2 linked regions of the Runella sp. SP2 genome follow. Each later gene encodes a partner of the first gene's protein in a complex. Links are inferred from orthologs where the notes say so. Each region holds a gene or a part of one and is shown in the gene's direction. Other genes may lie near its edges.

Region 1 (7,268 bases):
TTAAAAGGATAACTTGTTGAAATGAATCATTTAAACAAGCTATCCTTAGGGTTGTGATGGTAATTGTTTTACCATTCACATGAATGCTGTAGGAGGGGGATTCGAACCGCCCACGGTGCAGTTAGCCGCGATACAAAGTTTGGTGGTCTACCCCAGTCGACTAGAGTGCCGGCATTATATCGTGTTTATCCTGAACTCACCACCCCCGAGACAGGAGGGCATGGCTGCCAAGTTTCATCATCCTACAGTATAAAGAACTAAAGTCAACTAATTTACTTGTTGCCAAGTGCTTTTTTGATTAATTGACAATGCAAAACTAATGGATATTATTTTTTGTTGCAAATTTTCCATAAATATTTTTAAAAATTTTGATTTCATTCAACAAAACAGCACTTTTGTTGAATGAAATCTAATTTTACCACTTCATCATGGAACGAAATTTAGAAATTGATAAAATTGACGCAACTGACTTAAAAATTTTAGCGCTTCTTTTAGAAGATGCACACCTAGCTTACACCGAAATTGGCAAACGGGTTCATGTTTCAGGAGGGACAGTTCATGTGCGAATGAAAAAACTTGAACAGCTTGGAATTGTAAAAGGGGCACAATTATTGGTTGATCAAACTAAATTAGGCTGGGATATTAGCGCTTTTTTAGGTATATATTTAGATAAAAGCTCGCTCTATGAAGAAGTAGCCATTGAGCTAGAACGTATTCCAGAAGTAGTTAACATTCATTACACTACGGGTATTTACAGCATTTTTGCTAAAATCGTTTGTCGTGATACTGAACATCTGCGGCAAGTTCTTCACGATAAAATTCAAAAAGTAGGTGGTATTCAACGAACCGAAACATTTATCTCCTTAGAGGAACGAATCGCCCGCCCTATTCCGTTAGCAGAATAATGTTTTTTTAAGCTGTTTTTGATACTTTTGCAGAAACCCTTCTTCAATCGCTTATTCACACTATTGTGTTTAAACCGTTGAAGGAAACGTAACGAACTATCCTCTTGTTCCGCATTGAGTACATAAGAGGAATAACTGACTTCATATGAAATTAACTTTTTGGGGGGCTTCACAACAGGTTACTGGTAGCATGTACCTCCTAGAATTGGAAAACGATTACCGTATTTTGATTGACTGTGGTTCTGATTTTGAAAGCGGCGACCGAAGACGCGCGCTCAACGATACCCCATCCCCATTTCCAAATGCACTTTTCCCTTTTGAAGCTCCGTCAATTAACGTAGTATTACTGACTCACGCCCATATTGATCACTCTGGAAATATCCCAAACTTGTATCGAGATGGATACGAAGGACAAGTACTATGTACTGATTCTACTTTTGCTCTAACCAGTATATTGCTCAAAGATGCAGCAATGCTGAATCAGAAGCGAATCAATGAATTGAACAGTGCGGATTCGCAACGTAAACGAAAAAAAGGCAAAAAAAAAGAGCTTCCTAAAGATTTATACCTCGAAAAACAAGTACGTCAAGCACTCGAAAACTTTGTTCCACTTGCATTCAATCGCCGTTTTAGGGTATCCGACAATGTCATCATTACTTTTATCCCTGCGGGGCATTTATTAGGTGCAGCACATATCGTAGTTGAAGTTTGGGAAAACGGGCAGAAAAAAACCATTGGATTTTCGGGTGATGTGGGCCGTAAAGGCTATCCACTACTTATTGACCCCGCCACTTTGCCCCCAGTTGATTTCTTGGTATGTGAAACAACTTACGGAAATCGTTTGCATGAAAAAGGAATTTCGCCTGATTTGGCTTTGGCAGATGTTATCAAACGTACCTGCGTTGACATTCCAGGGCGGCTTATTATTCCGTCTTTTAGCGTGGGCCGAACCCAAGCATTATTATATACTTTGAATAAATTATATAATAATCAGCAACTTCCTCCCATTAAGGTTTTTGCCGACAGTCCACTTGCTTTTGAAAGCTCGCGGGTCTATCAGCGGAACGTTCGGATGCTAAACCGCGAGGCCCGTGAGTTTAATGAAGAGAATGAATCCTTGTTTGACTTTGAAAATTTAATCTACCTCGAAAGTACAGACGCCAGCCGTGCTATTTCAAACCATGTAGAGCCTTGTATCATCATTTCTTCCTCTGGAATGGTGCAGGGTGGACGCGTCGAATACCATGTGGCTCAGAACATTAGCAACCCTTACTGTACCATTTTACTCATTGGTTATTGTGCCGAAGGAACACTCGGATGGAGGCTTCTCAATGGCCAAACGACACTACGCATTCGAGGGAAAGACGAGCAAGTATTGGCCAATATCGAAAAAATTGACGTATTTAGCGGCCACGGAGACAAAGAAGACCTTCTGACGTTTGTTCAGCAACAGGCACCTGCCGAGTTAAAAAAAATCTTCCTTGTCCACGGGGAAAAGCCAAGTATGGACCACTTTAAAAACACTTTACAATCAGTCGGTTACGAAAATATCGAGATCCCTACAAAGGGACAAACTTTTGAATTGTAAGCAACCAACTTTATGCCAACTTATTTAGATTTTGAAAAACCTGTGGCAGAGCTAGAATCCAAGCTTGCCGAGTTAAAAAAACTCGCCGATACAACACAAGTTGACGTTTCGGAAGCTGTTATTAGACTCGAAGACAGCATTATACAATTACGGAAAGATACGGCTCAAAACCTCACTAGATGGCAACGGGTACAGCTTTCTCGCCACCCTGACCGCCCTTATACCCTCGATTATATCGAACTAATGTGTGAGGAGTTTATCGAACTTCACGGTGACCGTACCGTACGCGACGATCCTGCCATGGTCGGTGGATTTTGTAACATTGATGGTCAAAGTATGCTCATCATTGGTCAGCAAAAAGGCCGTAATACCAAGCAACGCCAACACCGCAACTTTGGGATGGCTAACCCAGAAGGCTATCGCAAAGCCCTTCGCTTGATGAAATTAGCCGAAAAGTTCAACAAACCCATCGTTGCACTTATTGATACCCCAGGCGCCTTTCCTGGCTTAGAAGCAGAAGAACGTGGTCAAGGTGAAGCCATTGCGCGCAACTTGAAAGAAATGTTTATGCTTAAAGTACCCGTCATCTGTATTATCATCGGTGAAGGTGCCTCAGGTGGAGCGTTAGGAATTGCCATTGGCGACCGTGTTCTCATGCTCGAAAACACTTGGTACTCAGTAATTTCGCCAGAATCTTGTTCATCTATTCTTTGGCGTAGCTGGAATTTTAAAGAACAAGCAGCCGAAGCTCTCCGCTTAACGGCTTCGGATATGACAATGGCAAGATTGATTGATGGAATTGTAGAAGAACCACTCGGTGGTGCACACTTAGACCATCAAGCCATGGCGAATATCCTGAAAAATGTCATTTTAGGCAGTATTAATGAACTCCAAAAGCTAACGCCCGAAGAACGAATCAATCAGCGGATTGACAAGTTCTGTTCGATGGGGGTCTTTACGGAATGAAAGCAATAAAAAACATCATTTTTGACCTCGGTGACGTCATCATCAACATTGACGTTCCACGTGCAGCACAGTCTTTTGCGGAGCTGAGTCAGCTTCCACTGGAAGATGTTCAACGGCTTATTCAGCACAATGAGGTTTTTAAGAAGTTTGAGACGGGGCAGTTATCTGCCCCTGATTTTAGAAACTACATTCGTGAGCTCCTTGCCCATCCTGAATGGACAGACGACCAAATCGACGAAGCTTGGAATTCACTCTTACTCGATATTCCTCCCCAACGGGTTGAAACAATCGTCGCTTTAGCCCAAAAAGGGTATCGGCTTTTTCTACTGAGCAATACTAGTTCAATTCACGTTGAGGAAGTCAATCGCATTCTTCACCGTACGACTGGCATCCCAAAATTAGATGCGTTGTTTGAAAAGCTTTTTCTTTCGTACGAAATGGGTGTGATGAAACCTCACCATGACATTTACCACGGTGTATTAACAGAAGCTGGAATTTTACCGCATGAGTCTTTGTTTTTGGACGACAATGCCGATAACATCAGAGCCGCAGGCGAAGTTGGTATTCAGACCATCCACGTTCAAAAACCAACCTCGATTACCGAATACCTAAAAGATTTTTAAGTGAACTCTACCCGCACCCTACTCCTCCAGCTCCTACTGTTTGTACTCACCATCATAAGTACGTCCTTAGCAGGCGCCGAATGGATGTTTGGGCGACCTTTTGACCTTCCATTTTACCAGATTGAAAATCCATTAGGCTGGGAACATTTTTGGCAAGGTTTCCGATTTTCGATTCCTTTCTTGGGGATTTTGACCGTTCACGAGTTCGGACATTATTTTGCGGCCAAATACCACAAAGTCAAAGTGACCCTCCCCTATTACATTCCGCTTTGGCTTGGAATTGGACAAACCATCGGTACCCTTGGGGCATTTATTCGTATCAAAGAATTTATTCGCTCGCGCGAAAAATACTTTGATATTGGGATAGCAGGGCCACTTGCGGGGTTTGTGGTTGCCGTCGGCGTTCTTTGGTATGGCTTTGCCACCCTTCCTACCCTTGATTATATTTTCAAAATTCACCCTGAGTACCAAAAATACGGGATGGGCTTTGCACGCGTGGTCTATACCAAAAACCAAGCTGGAAATATCTTATTGGGCGATAATCTGCTTTTTACTTTTTTTAAGACCTACGTCGCCGATCCAACTCGCCTTCCTCCACCCCAAGAAATCATGCACTATCCGCTGCTTTTGGCGGGTTATTTGGCACTATTTTTCACTTCGCTCAACCTTATTCCCATTGGACAACTTGACGGAGGACATGTGTTGTACGGGCTTATTGGCAACAAAAACTACCGAGTTGTTTCTCCCATTTTGTTTTTTGTCTTTATTACTTACGCAGGTCTTGGCATGTATCGCGCCGATGAATTCGCGATTGCTAACGCCAATTTATTTTGGGAACAACTCGCCTCACTGGGGATTTACATTATTTTCCTCCAATTATGTTATAGCCGAATCGACGAAAATAATGCGCTCACTAAGTGGATGTTAGCCCTATTAACGGTCACGATTCAACTCGGGCTTTCTCTACTGTTTCCAACCGTAGAAGGTTACTCAGGATTTTTAGCGTTCGGGTTCTTGATTGGTCGTGTTTTAGGCGTGTATCATCCCTCAACGGACGACATTGCTCCGTTAAGTAACTCCAGAAAAGTCGTAGGTTGGTTAGCTTTGATTATCTTTGTTCTCTGTTTTAGTCCAAAACCTTTCGTTGTATTGTAAAATAAACGACGTTGTTGAAATATTTCGACGCAACGTTGCACCCATCCATGGTTATTTCTCTTGCAAAACGCGCCACTCAAGCGCAGGAATACTACTTCTCGGTGAAGCTCGCCGAGGTTCGAAAGCTACTTGCCGCAGGACATGATGTCATCAATATGGGGATTGGAAATCCTGACCAAGCTCCCTCAGAAGCAACCATTGAAGCATTAAAGAATACGGCTTCACTTACCAATACCCACGGTTATCAATCGTATAAAGGCATTCCTGCTCTTCGTCAAGGTATATCAAAATGGTATGAGCGTGTGTATGGCGTACAGCTTGACCCCGAACACGAAATCTTGCCCTTAATTGGTTCAAAAGAAGGCATAACGCACATCAGTTTGACCTTTTTAGACGAAGGTGACGAAGTGCTTGTTCCCGAACTTGGCTATCCTGCCTATCGTGCTGTAAGCGAAATGGTGGGGGCAACGGTCATTGAATATCCCCTTCAAGAAAATAACCAATGGCAGCCCGATTGGGAAGCGATGAAAGGCATTGTAAGCTCGAAAACAAAAATTTTGTGGCTCAATTATCCACACATGCCTACGGGTGCCCCTGCCACGCGCGAGCTTTTTGAAAATGCCGTTCGCTTTGCCAAAGAGCATGGCATTTTATTATGCCACGACAATCCTTACAGCCTGATACTCAACCAGAAACCTCCCATTAGCCTGCTTTCAATTGAAGGAGCAAAAGAGGTGGCCATTGAGCTCAACTCCATGTCAAAATCTCACAACATGGCGGGCTGGCGAATAGGCTGGTTAACAGGGGCTAAAGAATACGTGGACGCTGTACTTACAATAAAAAGTAACGTGGATTCTGGCATGTTTTTAGGCATTCAACAAGCCGCCGTGGCCGCACTTCAAAATTCGGAAGAATGGCACGCCGCCCAAAATGCCGTGTATCACAGTCGATTAGATGCTGCCAAAACCTTCTTAAAAACCCTAAACTGTACTTTCGATTCGACCCAAGAAGGGATGTTTCTGTGGGCAAAACTCCCTGATGAAGTTGCCTCGGCAGAACAACTTGTGGACGATTTATTATACCAAAAACATATTTTCATCGCCCCTGGGTTTATTTTTGGTCCTAAAGGCCAACGCTACATTCGGGTTTCACTTTGTATGCCTGCCGAACGCATTTGGCAAGCCATTGAGCGTCTGAAAGCCTAGAGAAAATGGGCAACTTCTAATTCAAGTTGCCCATCAAAATAAAAGACGCCCCAACAGATGGCCTGCCTTCGTATTCCTTTGGATTATGATCCGCTTCCAATACGTTATAGTATAAAAGTACCTTGAGCCAACTCGCAATCCCGTTATCTAGGTTGTTATAATAACGATATTCTTCCAATTCTTTTTGCCACCTTTTTGTTGATGTCGAGAACCTTCTTCGCAAAAAGTGCTCTATGGTCATCAATTGCTCCCCATCTTGAACATAATACTGATAACGACCATGTTCATGGGCTGTTTCAGGAGCTTCATCAATCGTAGTTGAAGTAAAAGTAAGAAGCCGTTTTCGTGAATAAGGCTTGAGGAAACGTTGAATTTTCAAAGCCCCGTCTGCTATATTTTCAAAAAGCACTTCACGCCCACTGTGCGGCAAATGGCTTTTAACAAAATGACGGGTCTGCTGTTTTTTATTATCCCAAAATGAAAAAGACTCCAGCTGTCGGCTTCCGTAGGCGCGGTGGCGACCATCATCAAGTTTTATTGATACGACCTCAACTTCGGGAGCATACAACAGTTCCCCCTTCATTCGTTCGCCCGTCGTGAGCTTGATTTCTCCTTTTGACCAATTTTCCTTTGGTCGGGCTTCCACAGATAGCAATACCACCCATGCCAAGCCAAGGCTTAGTAAAATTTTCTTCATGAATTAACTAATAATGTGTGTGTTGTGAATGTGTAATCAAATGCTTAGCTGATTAAAATCTATTAATAAATTATTTCATTAACCAACTATTATACCAAATATATAAACTTTCACCATACAATCAATACA
Region 2 (7,244 bases), 3.8 Mb from region 1 along the record:
TTCATCACCAACCTATCAATAGTACATATCATAAGTTTTTATTAAAGCCTTAGCACATCATGTCAGAACACGAAATTTATTTAGGAATAGACATTGGTAGCACCAAAGTAGCTGCGGTTTTAGCAAAACCCAAAAAGCTAAGTAACCATACGATGCTTCAGGTGATAGGGATGGGGTCAGCCCGCAATGAAGGTGTTCATCGTGGGAACATCAATAACCCTATTAAAACCAAAGACGCCATTCGTCAAGCGCTCGAAATGGCAGCCAAAAAAGCGGATCGCATTGATTTGTTATCTCATAACCTATTCGCATCTGTCAATGTAAGTGGGACACACTTAGCAACAACGTCGGAAACAGGCTCCGTGGCCTGCCACGCCGTTGGTGTGCAAGGAAGAGATGTAAAATCGTTGTTTGAAACCATGCAGCAAACGTTTGATTCTGATACGAATCAAATTATTCACTTGCTTCCACTCAAGTTTTCGGTTGGAGAACAGCACGAAATTATTGACCCTGTTGGGCATACTGGACTTAAATTAAGCGGTGATTTTAAAATCATTACCGCAAAAAAATCGGCGTTGCACCAAATCAAAGACTCACTCCAAAAAGCGAACCTTTCGGTCAATGAAGAAGATGGTTTTTCGGCTTCTCCACTGGCTTCTGGCTTGGCTATTCTTTCCGAAGACCACAAAAGCCTAGGGGTTGTACTTGTTGATATTGGCGGCGGAACTACCGACATTGCCATTTATCACGATGGGTTATTATGTCATACTGTAGTCTTACCTTTTGGAGGCAATCACATTACGAACGATATTCGCGAGGGCTGTCATCTTACCCATGAAAGCGCTGAAGAAGCCAAAATATTCCTTGGCGAAACCGAGCCAAAAAACTGTTCACTCAACACAATGTTGGTTATCCCAACTGCCGAAGGTATTCCACCCATCGAAATTGTAGCACGAAATGTCATTTTGATTGCCAGAGCTAGATTGCGTGAAATCGCCGCTTTAGTTCTGTCCGAAATCAAAAAAGCAGGATATGAGCACAAATTACGTGCAGGAATCATATTGACGGGTGGGACGTCAAAAATTAAGGGAATTGAGAGCATTTTTCGAGAAATCACAGGAATGTACGTTCAGATTGGCTCGCCAAAAAACCTCGAACGAAGCAATAGCGCGCTTGATTCGCTTATCACTGACCCATCTTACACTACAGCACTAGGGTTGGCCTGGTCTAGTGTAAAACCACTCGATAAACGAATCGAAAAAACAACGGTTAGTCCTGAGCCAGAGCAAAAAAAACCAAGCAGTAGCTGGTCTATCCCTGGTTTTCGCAAAAGCACGTCTCAGGAATCAACCATTAAAGAAATCAGTACCTTTATTTGGAAAGGTCTTACCCAAGATGACATCAAAGGACACGACGATTATTAATAAAGGCCAAAATATCCCTACCTAGTTTGTTTATTTTTAAGAAAATATGGTTTTTGCACGAAAAAACGTTTTTGAGCACGACTACGAGTTTGTTATGGAAGAGTCAACCCACTTAGACGATGCCCCTATCATCAAAGTAATTGGTGTAGGAGGGGGAGGTAGCAACGCCGTCAACCACATGTATAAAAAAGGCATCAAAGATGTGGTGTTTGTGGTATGTAATACCGACAAACAGGCGTTGATGCGTAGTCCTATCAATAACAGAATTCAATTAGGAGCCGATAGTCTCAAAGGCTTAGGAGCAGGAACTGATTCTGCTACTGGCCGCAGCGCTGCAGAAGAGAGTATTGAATATATTCGTCAATTGATGCAACCTCCAACCCAGATGGTATTTATTACTGCTGGTATGGGGGGAGGAACAGGTACTGGTGCTGCTCCTGTCATTGCAAAAGTGGCCAAAGAAATGGGGATGTTAACCGTTGCGGTTGTAACTGCCCCTTACAGCCACGAAGGCCGTATTAAGAAGAACCAAGCCATCGATGGTATCAATGCCCTCAAAGAACATTGCGACACTGTGCTGGTGATTCTTAACGACGAATTGGCTAAGTTATACGGAAAATTACCGATTCTCCGTGCTTACGAGCACGCTGATAACGTTCTCTCAAACGCCGTAAAAAGTATTGCAGAAATTATCACCGTCCACGGAAGTGTCAACTCCGATTTCATGGACGTCAAAAAAGTACTTCAAGGTGCTGGTACGTCTGTGATGAGTTCTGCGGTTTCATCGGGCGAGCATCGGGCTGAATTGGCGATTGAGGCCGCGCTTAACTCTCCACTTCTCAACAACCGTGACATTCGTGGTGCCAAACGTATTCTTGTGACGCTTGCTTCAAGTACGCAAGAAGAACACATGGCTACGCTTGATGAGCAAATGATTATTACTGACTACATCGAAGGACTCATCGGAGACGAAGCTGACATGTGTAAAGTGGGTATTATTTTTGATGATGCCCTTGGTGATCAGTTGTTGGTGACAGTTATTGCGGCGGGTTTTGAAGACTCTCACTTGCCGTTTAATTATGACACAAGTGTAAAGCAGCGAAAAGAGCCCGTTCAACTACCATCGGTTTCTGATACCATACAGAGAAATACTTCGTTACCCCCTTCAACAGAGCGTAAGACAACGGAGTATAATCCAAGGCAATCGACAGCGACTACTAGCAATTCACCTATTTCTGTATCACCGCAAAAGCCAGAGGTGAAAGAAGCAAAAATTGAGGTAACAAAGCCTGTGCAAGAGCTGCCAAAGGTGGAAGTACAACAAACCCAGCCGCCAAAACCTGCCTTTGAGGAGCCACCAAAACCGCCGAAACCGCCAGTTGTTGAAAAAACACCTGAAGAACCACAGGAAGACCCCGAAATTTTGCGTCGCCTTGTGCACGATATTTCCTTTGGAAAATATTCGGAGAAAGAACTCGACAAACCTGCTTTCCTGCGTCAAAACGTTGTTTTATTCCAAAAACCAAATTCACCTGACGAAGTGTTCATTCAGATTGTTTTAGACAAGCACAAAAGGTAAAATGGCAGGAATTGATTCGATTCAAAAAGATTTATACTCCCTAGGCAGCCCCGAAAAGGCTGCCTTTCTTTCGCGCTTTTTTAAAACAGGGAAAGGCCAATATGGAGAAGGAGATTTATTTTTAGGCATTACCATGCCCGAAATACGGTCTGTGGTTGCAAAATACGCGTACCTGTCTATTTCAGAATGGCAAGCGCTTCTTATTAGCCCTTATCACGAAATTAGAATGGCTTCTTTGATTGGTTTAATGAAGCATTTTCAGAAATCAAAAAAAGACCCCACCGCTCAGAAACAAATTTTTGATTTTTACCTTACGCACCTTGATTACATCAACAATTGGGATTTGGTAGATGTCACCTGCCGCGATATTGTTGGTGCTTATTTATTGAAACAAGACCGCAGCATTCTTTATGACTTGGCACAACGCCCTCATCTTTGGGCGCAACGCGTGGCAATGGTATCCACTTGGTATTTTATCAAACACAATCAATTTAGTGACACCTTGCGTATTGCAGAGCTTCTATTATCTCATTCTCACGATCTTATCCACAAAGCAGTAGGGTGGATGTTGCGCGAGGTAGGAAAACGTGACGAGCTTGTCCTTGAAGAGTTTTTAGATACCCATACCCAACAAATGCCTCGAACCGCATTACGGTACGCTATTGAACGTTTTCCTGAGTCAAAACGCAAGTATTATCTATCACTTTGACACATAGATTGATTTCTTATGTATCTTTGGCGCGGCCTTTAAAAGGCTCAAAACACTATTGAGTTTGATTATCAGCGTCTTATCTAAACTCAATGTACACAAATCAAAACTCGAATCTAACTCATGTCTTGGTTTACTAGAAAAGAAAGGGGCATTCAGACGCCCACCGAAATGAAACGCGAAGCTCCTGATGGGCTTTGGTATCAGTGCCCTAGCTGCAAGCATGTTATGCACACTCGCGAACATAAAGTCAATGCTTATACGTGCGTAAAATGTAATTATCACGAAAAAATTGGTTCGGAAGCCTATTTCTCAGTTCTTTTTGACAATGCAGAATACACCGAACTCGATGCCAATATGCTCTCGGGAGATCCTCTGAATTTTGAAGATACAAAGAAGTATCCCGATCGTATCCGTGACACCGTAAAGAAAACAGGATTAAAAGATGCCGTGCGTACCGCTTATGGGAAAATGGATGAGCTCGACATTGTGGTAAGTTGCATGGATTTCAACTTTATTGGTGGTTCTATGGGCTCGGTAGTAGGAGAGAAGATAGCCAGAGGGATTGACCACGCATTGCAAAACAAAATGCCGTTTTTGATGATTTCTCGCTCTGGTGGCGCACGAATGATGGAAGCAGGCTATTCATTAATGCAAATGGCAAAAACTTCGGCCAAGCTTGCGCTCTTGTCGGAGGCAAAAATTCCTTATATATCTTTACTTACAGATCCCACTACTGGTGGTGTTACGGCATCCTATGCCATGTTAGGTGATTTTAATATTGCCGAACCTGGCGCACTTATTGGATTTGCGGGACCACGTGTTATTCGCGAAACCATTGGTAAAGATTTGCCCAAAGGTTTTCAAAGTGCAGAATTTGTCTTAGAACACGGCTTCCTAGATTTTATCGTCGATCGCAAAGATTTAAAAGATAAGCTTGCGAGTTTACTACGAATGCTTCAATAAACTCCCACTTTCTGGAAAGTATAAAGCTTTCCAGAAAGTTTTATTGCACCCTATGCGTCTTGTATCCCACCCTGTCTTGTGTAATTACTATGTGACGTATCGCTGTAACGCCGCTTGTAGTTTTTGTGACATTTGGGAGCGACCTTCACCATACATAACCCTCCAAGAAGCCAAAGCTAATCTTGCTGCCCTGAAACGATTAGGGGTGAAAGTCGTTGACTTCACAGGAGGAGAACCATTATTACATCGTCAGCTTGACGAGCTGCTAAAGGAATGTAAACGGCTGGGTCTGTTGACTACCATTACCACCAACTGCCTGTTATATCCTAAATATGCCAATCGCCTTCGGGGGTTGGTTGACATGCTCCATTTTTCTCTTGATTCTCCTGAGCGAGACGAACATGATTTATCCCGAGGGGTAAAATGTTTCGACAAAGTCATGGAGTCTATCCAAATCGCGAAGTCGTTGGGAGAGCGTCCAGACATACTTTTTACCGTTTTTGAGTCGAATATTCACCAGATAGAAAAGGTTTGGCAAGAAATATGCAAACCTCACGGCCTTGTACTTATCCTAAATCCCGTCTTTGAGTACAATAAAGTGGGCTCACAGCTGTCTCCAGCGGCATTACAGCAGCTTAGGCAGTGGGGAAAAAAAAGCAATGTTTATCTCAATGATGCCTTCATTCAGTTACGTCTTGATGGTGGAAACCACACAGATTCCCCCATTTGCCTTGCTGGTAGTACTACCATTGTCATTTCTCCTGAAAACAAACTCGTACTACCCTGTTATCATTTAGGGCTGAAAGAATTTGCGATTGAGAATAATTTATATGAGCTATATCTCTCTGACGAAGTTCAAAAGTTAGTCGCACTAGAAGGCCGTCTTCCTGCTTGCGAGGGTTGTGCCATCAATTGTTACATGCAACCGTCTTTTGCCGTGACTATCAATAAATATTGGTGGAAAGCTCTTCCGAGCACCCTCAAATACAACAGAATCAAAGGGACGTGGAAACAACTCTTTTGATACTTCCCTTATTCTTCCTTAATTTTGTCTTATATTATTAGAAGCTAACTCATTAATTTAGAGGAAGTAAGGTTACTTTTACTCTGCTTTTTTAGTGTTTTAGCATCCCGTTTTAGATACTCATTTTCGCCCAAATGTCTAGGGAAACCATGCTTTCTAGCAACAAAATACGCTGGTTTTCAGTAATTTACGGGCAAAACTGGGTTATTATCGAGCATATTATAGTAGAACTACGACCAATATTCAATCCTCCCAATGATTCAATTTTTCAACGAAGACGTGGATTTTAAAATTCCTAATCCGCGTAAAACAAAGACGTGGCTCAAAGACATCATTGAGTCCGAAGGGTTTGAACTGAACCAATTAAATTACATTTTTTGTTCTGACGAGTACTTACTTAGCGTAAACCAGCAATACCTTAATCATGATTTTTATACCGATATTATCACTTTTGATAATTCAGAAGAAATAGAAGGGATTGTTGAAGGAGATATTTTTATCAGTATCGACAGAGTAAAAGAAAATGCCGAACAATTATCAAAAACCTTCAAAGAAGAATTATTAAGGGTACTTGCTCACGGTGTTCTTCATTTAGTGGGATATGACGACCACGAAGATGAAGACGAATTAGTAATGAGACAAAAGGAAGATACATACATTGCCACCTTTCCGAAGTCTTAAATCTGACTCTTTACAAAAATGTTTCATGTGAAACATTTTTAGATTTTCCACAAAACAGTACATTTTCACGACATTTGATTAATTAAACAAAAACTTTATGTTTCCAGAATACGACGTGATTGTAGTAGGAGCGGGGCACGCAGGTTGTGAGGCAGCGGCGGCAGCGGCAAACATGGGCTCCCACGTTTTACTCATCACAATGAATATGCACACGATTGCTCAGATGTCGTGTAACCCAGCAATGGGCGGTGTAGCAAAAGGGCAAATTGTACGAGAAATTGATGCACTTGGAGGACAGTCAGGAATAATTAGCGATAAAACCATGATTCAATTCCGAATGTTGAATCGCTCAAAAGGGCCCGCAATGTGGTCGCCAAGATGCCAAAGTGACCGTATGCGTTTTGCGGAAGAATGGCGAATGACATTGGAACAAACCCCAAACGTGGACATCTGGCAAGACACAGCGAAAGAAATTATTGTAAAAGATAACAGAGCTGTTGGGGTAAAAACCTCACTCGGCGTGGAAATTACCGCGAAGGCTGTGGTGCTAACCAACGGTACATTCTTAAACGGATTAATCCATATTGGCGAAAAACAATTTGGAGGAGGTAGGGTAGGGGAGAAGGCTGCCACTGGAATCACCGAACAACTTATTCAATTGGGGTTTGAGTCAGGGCGAATGAAAACAGGTACGCCACCTCGCATAGACGGTCGTTCGCTAGACTATACAAAGATGGAAGAACAGCCAGGCGATGAAATCCCAAGCAAGTTTTCTTATACCGACACCCCACCCCTTACCCATCAAAGAAGTTGCTGGATTACCTATACCAATGAAAAAGTACATGGTGTTTTAAGAACTGG

The links. The genes of interacting proteins can lie anywhere in the genome.
Region 2: the proteins of DTQ70_RS08675 (region 1) and accD are in contact, whole or in part, in a solved structure (PDB 8UXZ), measured with the Escherichia coli proteins. The link is inferred for Runella sp. SP2 from one-to-one orthologs.

Annotation. Positions count from the first base shown.
Region 1 is NZ_CP031030.1:2,068,749-2,076,016, reverse strand. The notes cover bases 1,590-4,482. They hold DTQ70_RS08675 (acetyl-CoA carboxylase carboxyltransferase subunit alpha), read left to right. Parts: upstream 1,590-2,505; coding sequence 2,506-3,459; downstream 3,460-4,482. Other genes in these bases: DTQ70_RS08665 (site-2 protease family protein), read left to right, coding at 4,083-4,482; DTQ70_RS08670 (HAD family phosphatase), read left to right, coding at 3,456-4,082; DTQ70_RS08680 (MBL fold metallo-hydrolase RNA specificity domain-containing protein), read left to right, coding at 1,590-2,493. In the rest of the region: DTQ70_RS08685 (Lrp/AsnC ligand binding domain-containing protein), read left to right, coding at 429-905; more of DTQ70_RS08680, read left to right, coding at 1,051-1,589; more of DTQ70_RS08665, read left to right, coding at 4,483-5,237; DTQ70_RS08660 (pyridoxal phosphate-dependent aminotransferase), read left to right, coding at 5,285-6,442; DTQ70_RS08655 (hypothetical protein), read right to left, coding at 6,459-7,139. UniProt on the Escherichia coli protein: Component of the acetyl coenzyme A carboxylase (ACC) complex. First, biotin carboxylase catalyzes the carboxylation of biotin on its carrier protein (BCCP) and then the CO(2) group is transferred by the carboxyltransferase to acetyl-CoA to form malonyl-CoA.
Region 2 is NZ_CP031030.1:5,851,641-5,858,884, reverse strand. Bases 2,888-5,756 are described here. They hold accD (acetyl-CoA carboxylase, carboxyltransferase subunit beta), read left to right. Parts: upstream 2,888-3,835; coding sequence 3,836-4,678; downstream 4,679-5,756. Other genes in these bases: DTQ70_RS23540 (radical SAM protein), read left to right, coding at 4,731-5,702; DTQ70_RS23550 (DNA alkylation repair protein), read left to right, coding at 3,005-3,712; ftsZ (cell division protein FtsZ), read left to right, coding at 2,888-3,003. In the rest of the region: cell division protein FtsA, read left to right, coding at 60-1,424; more of ftsZ, read left to right, coding at 1,519-2,887; rRNA maturation RNase YbeY, read left to right, coding at 5,958-6,383; tRNA uridine-5-carboxymethylaminomethyl(34) synthesis enzyme MnmG, read left to right, coding at 6,481-7,244.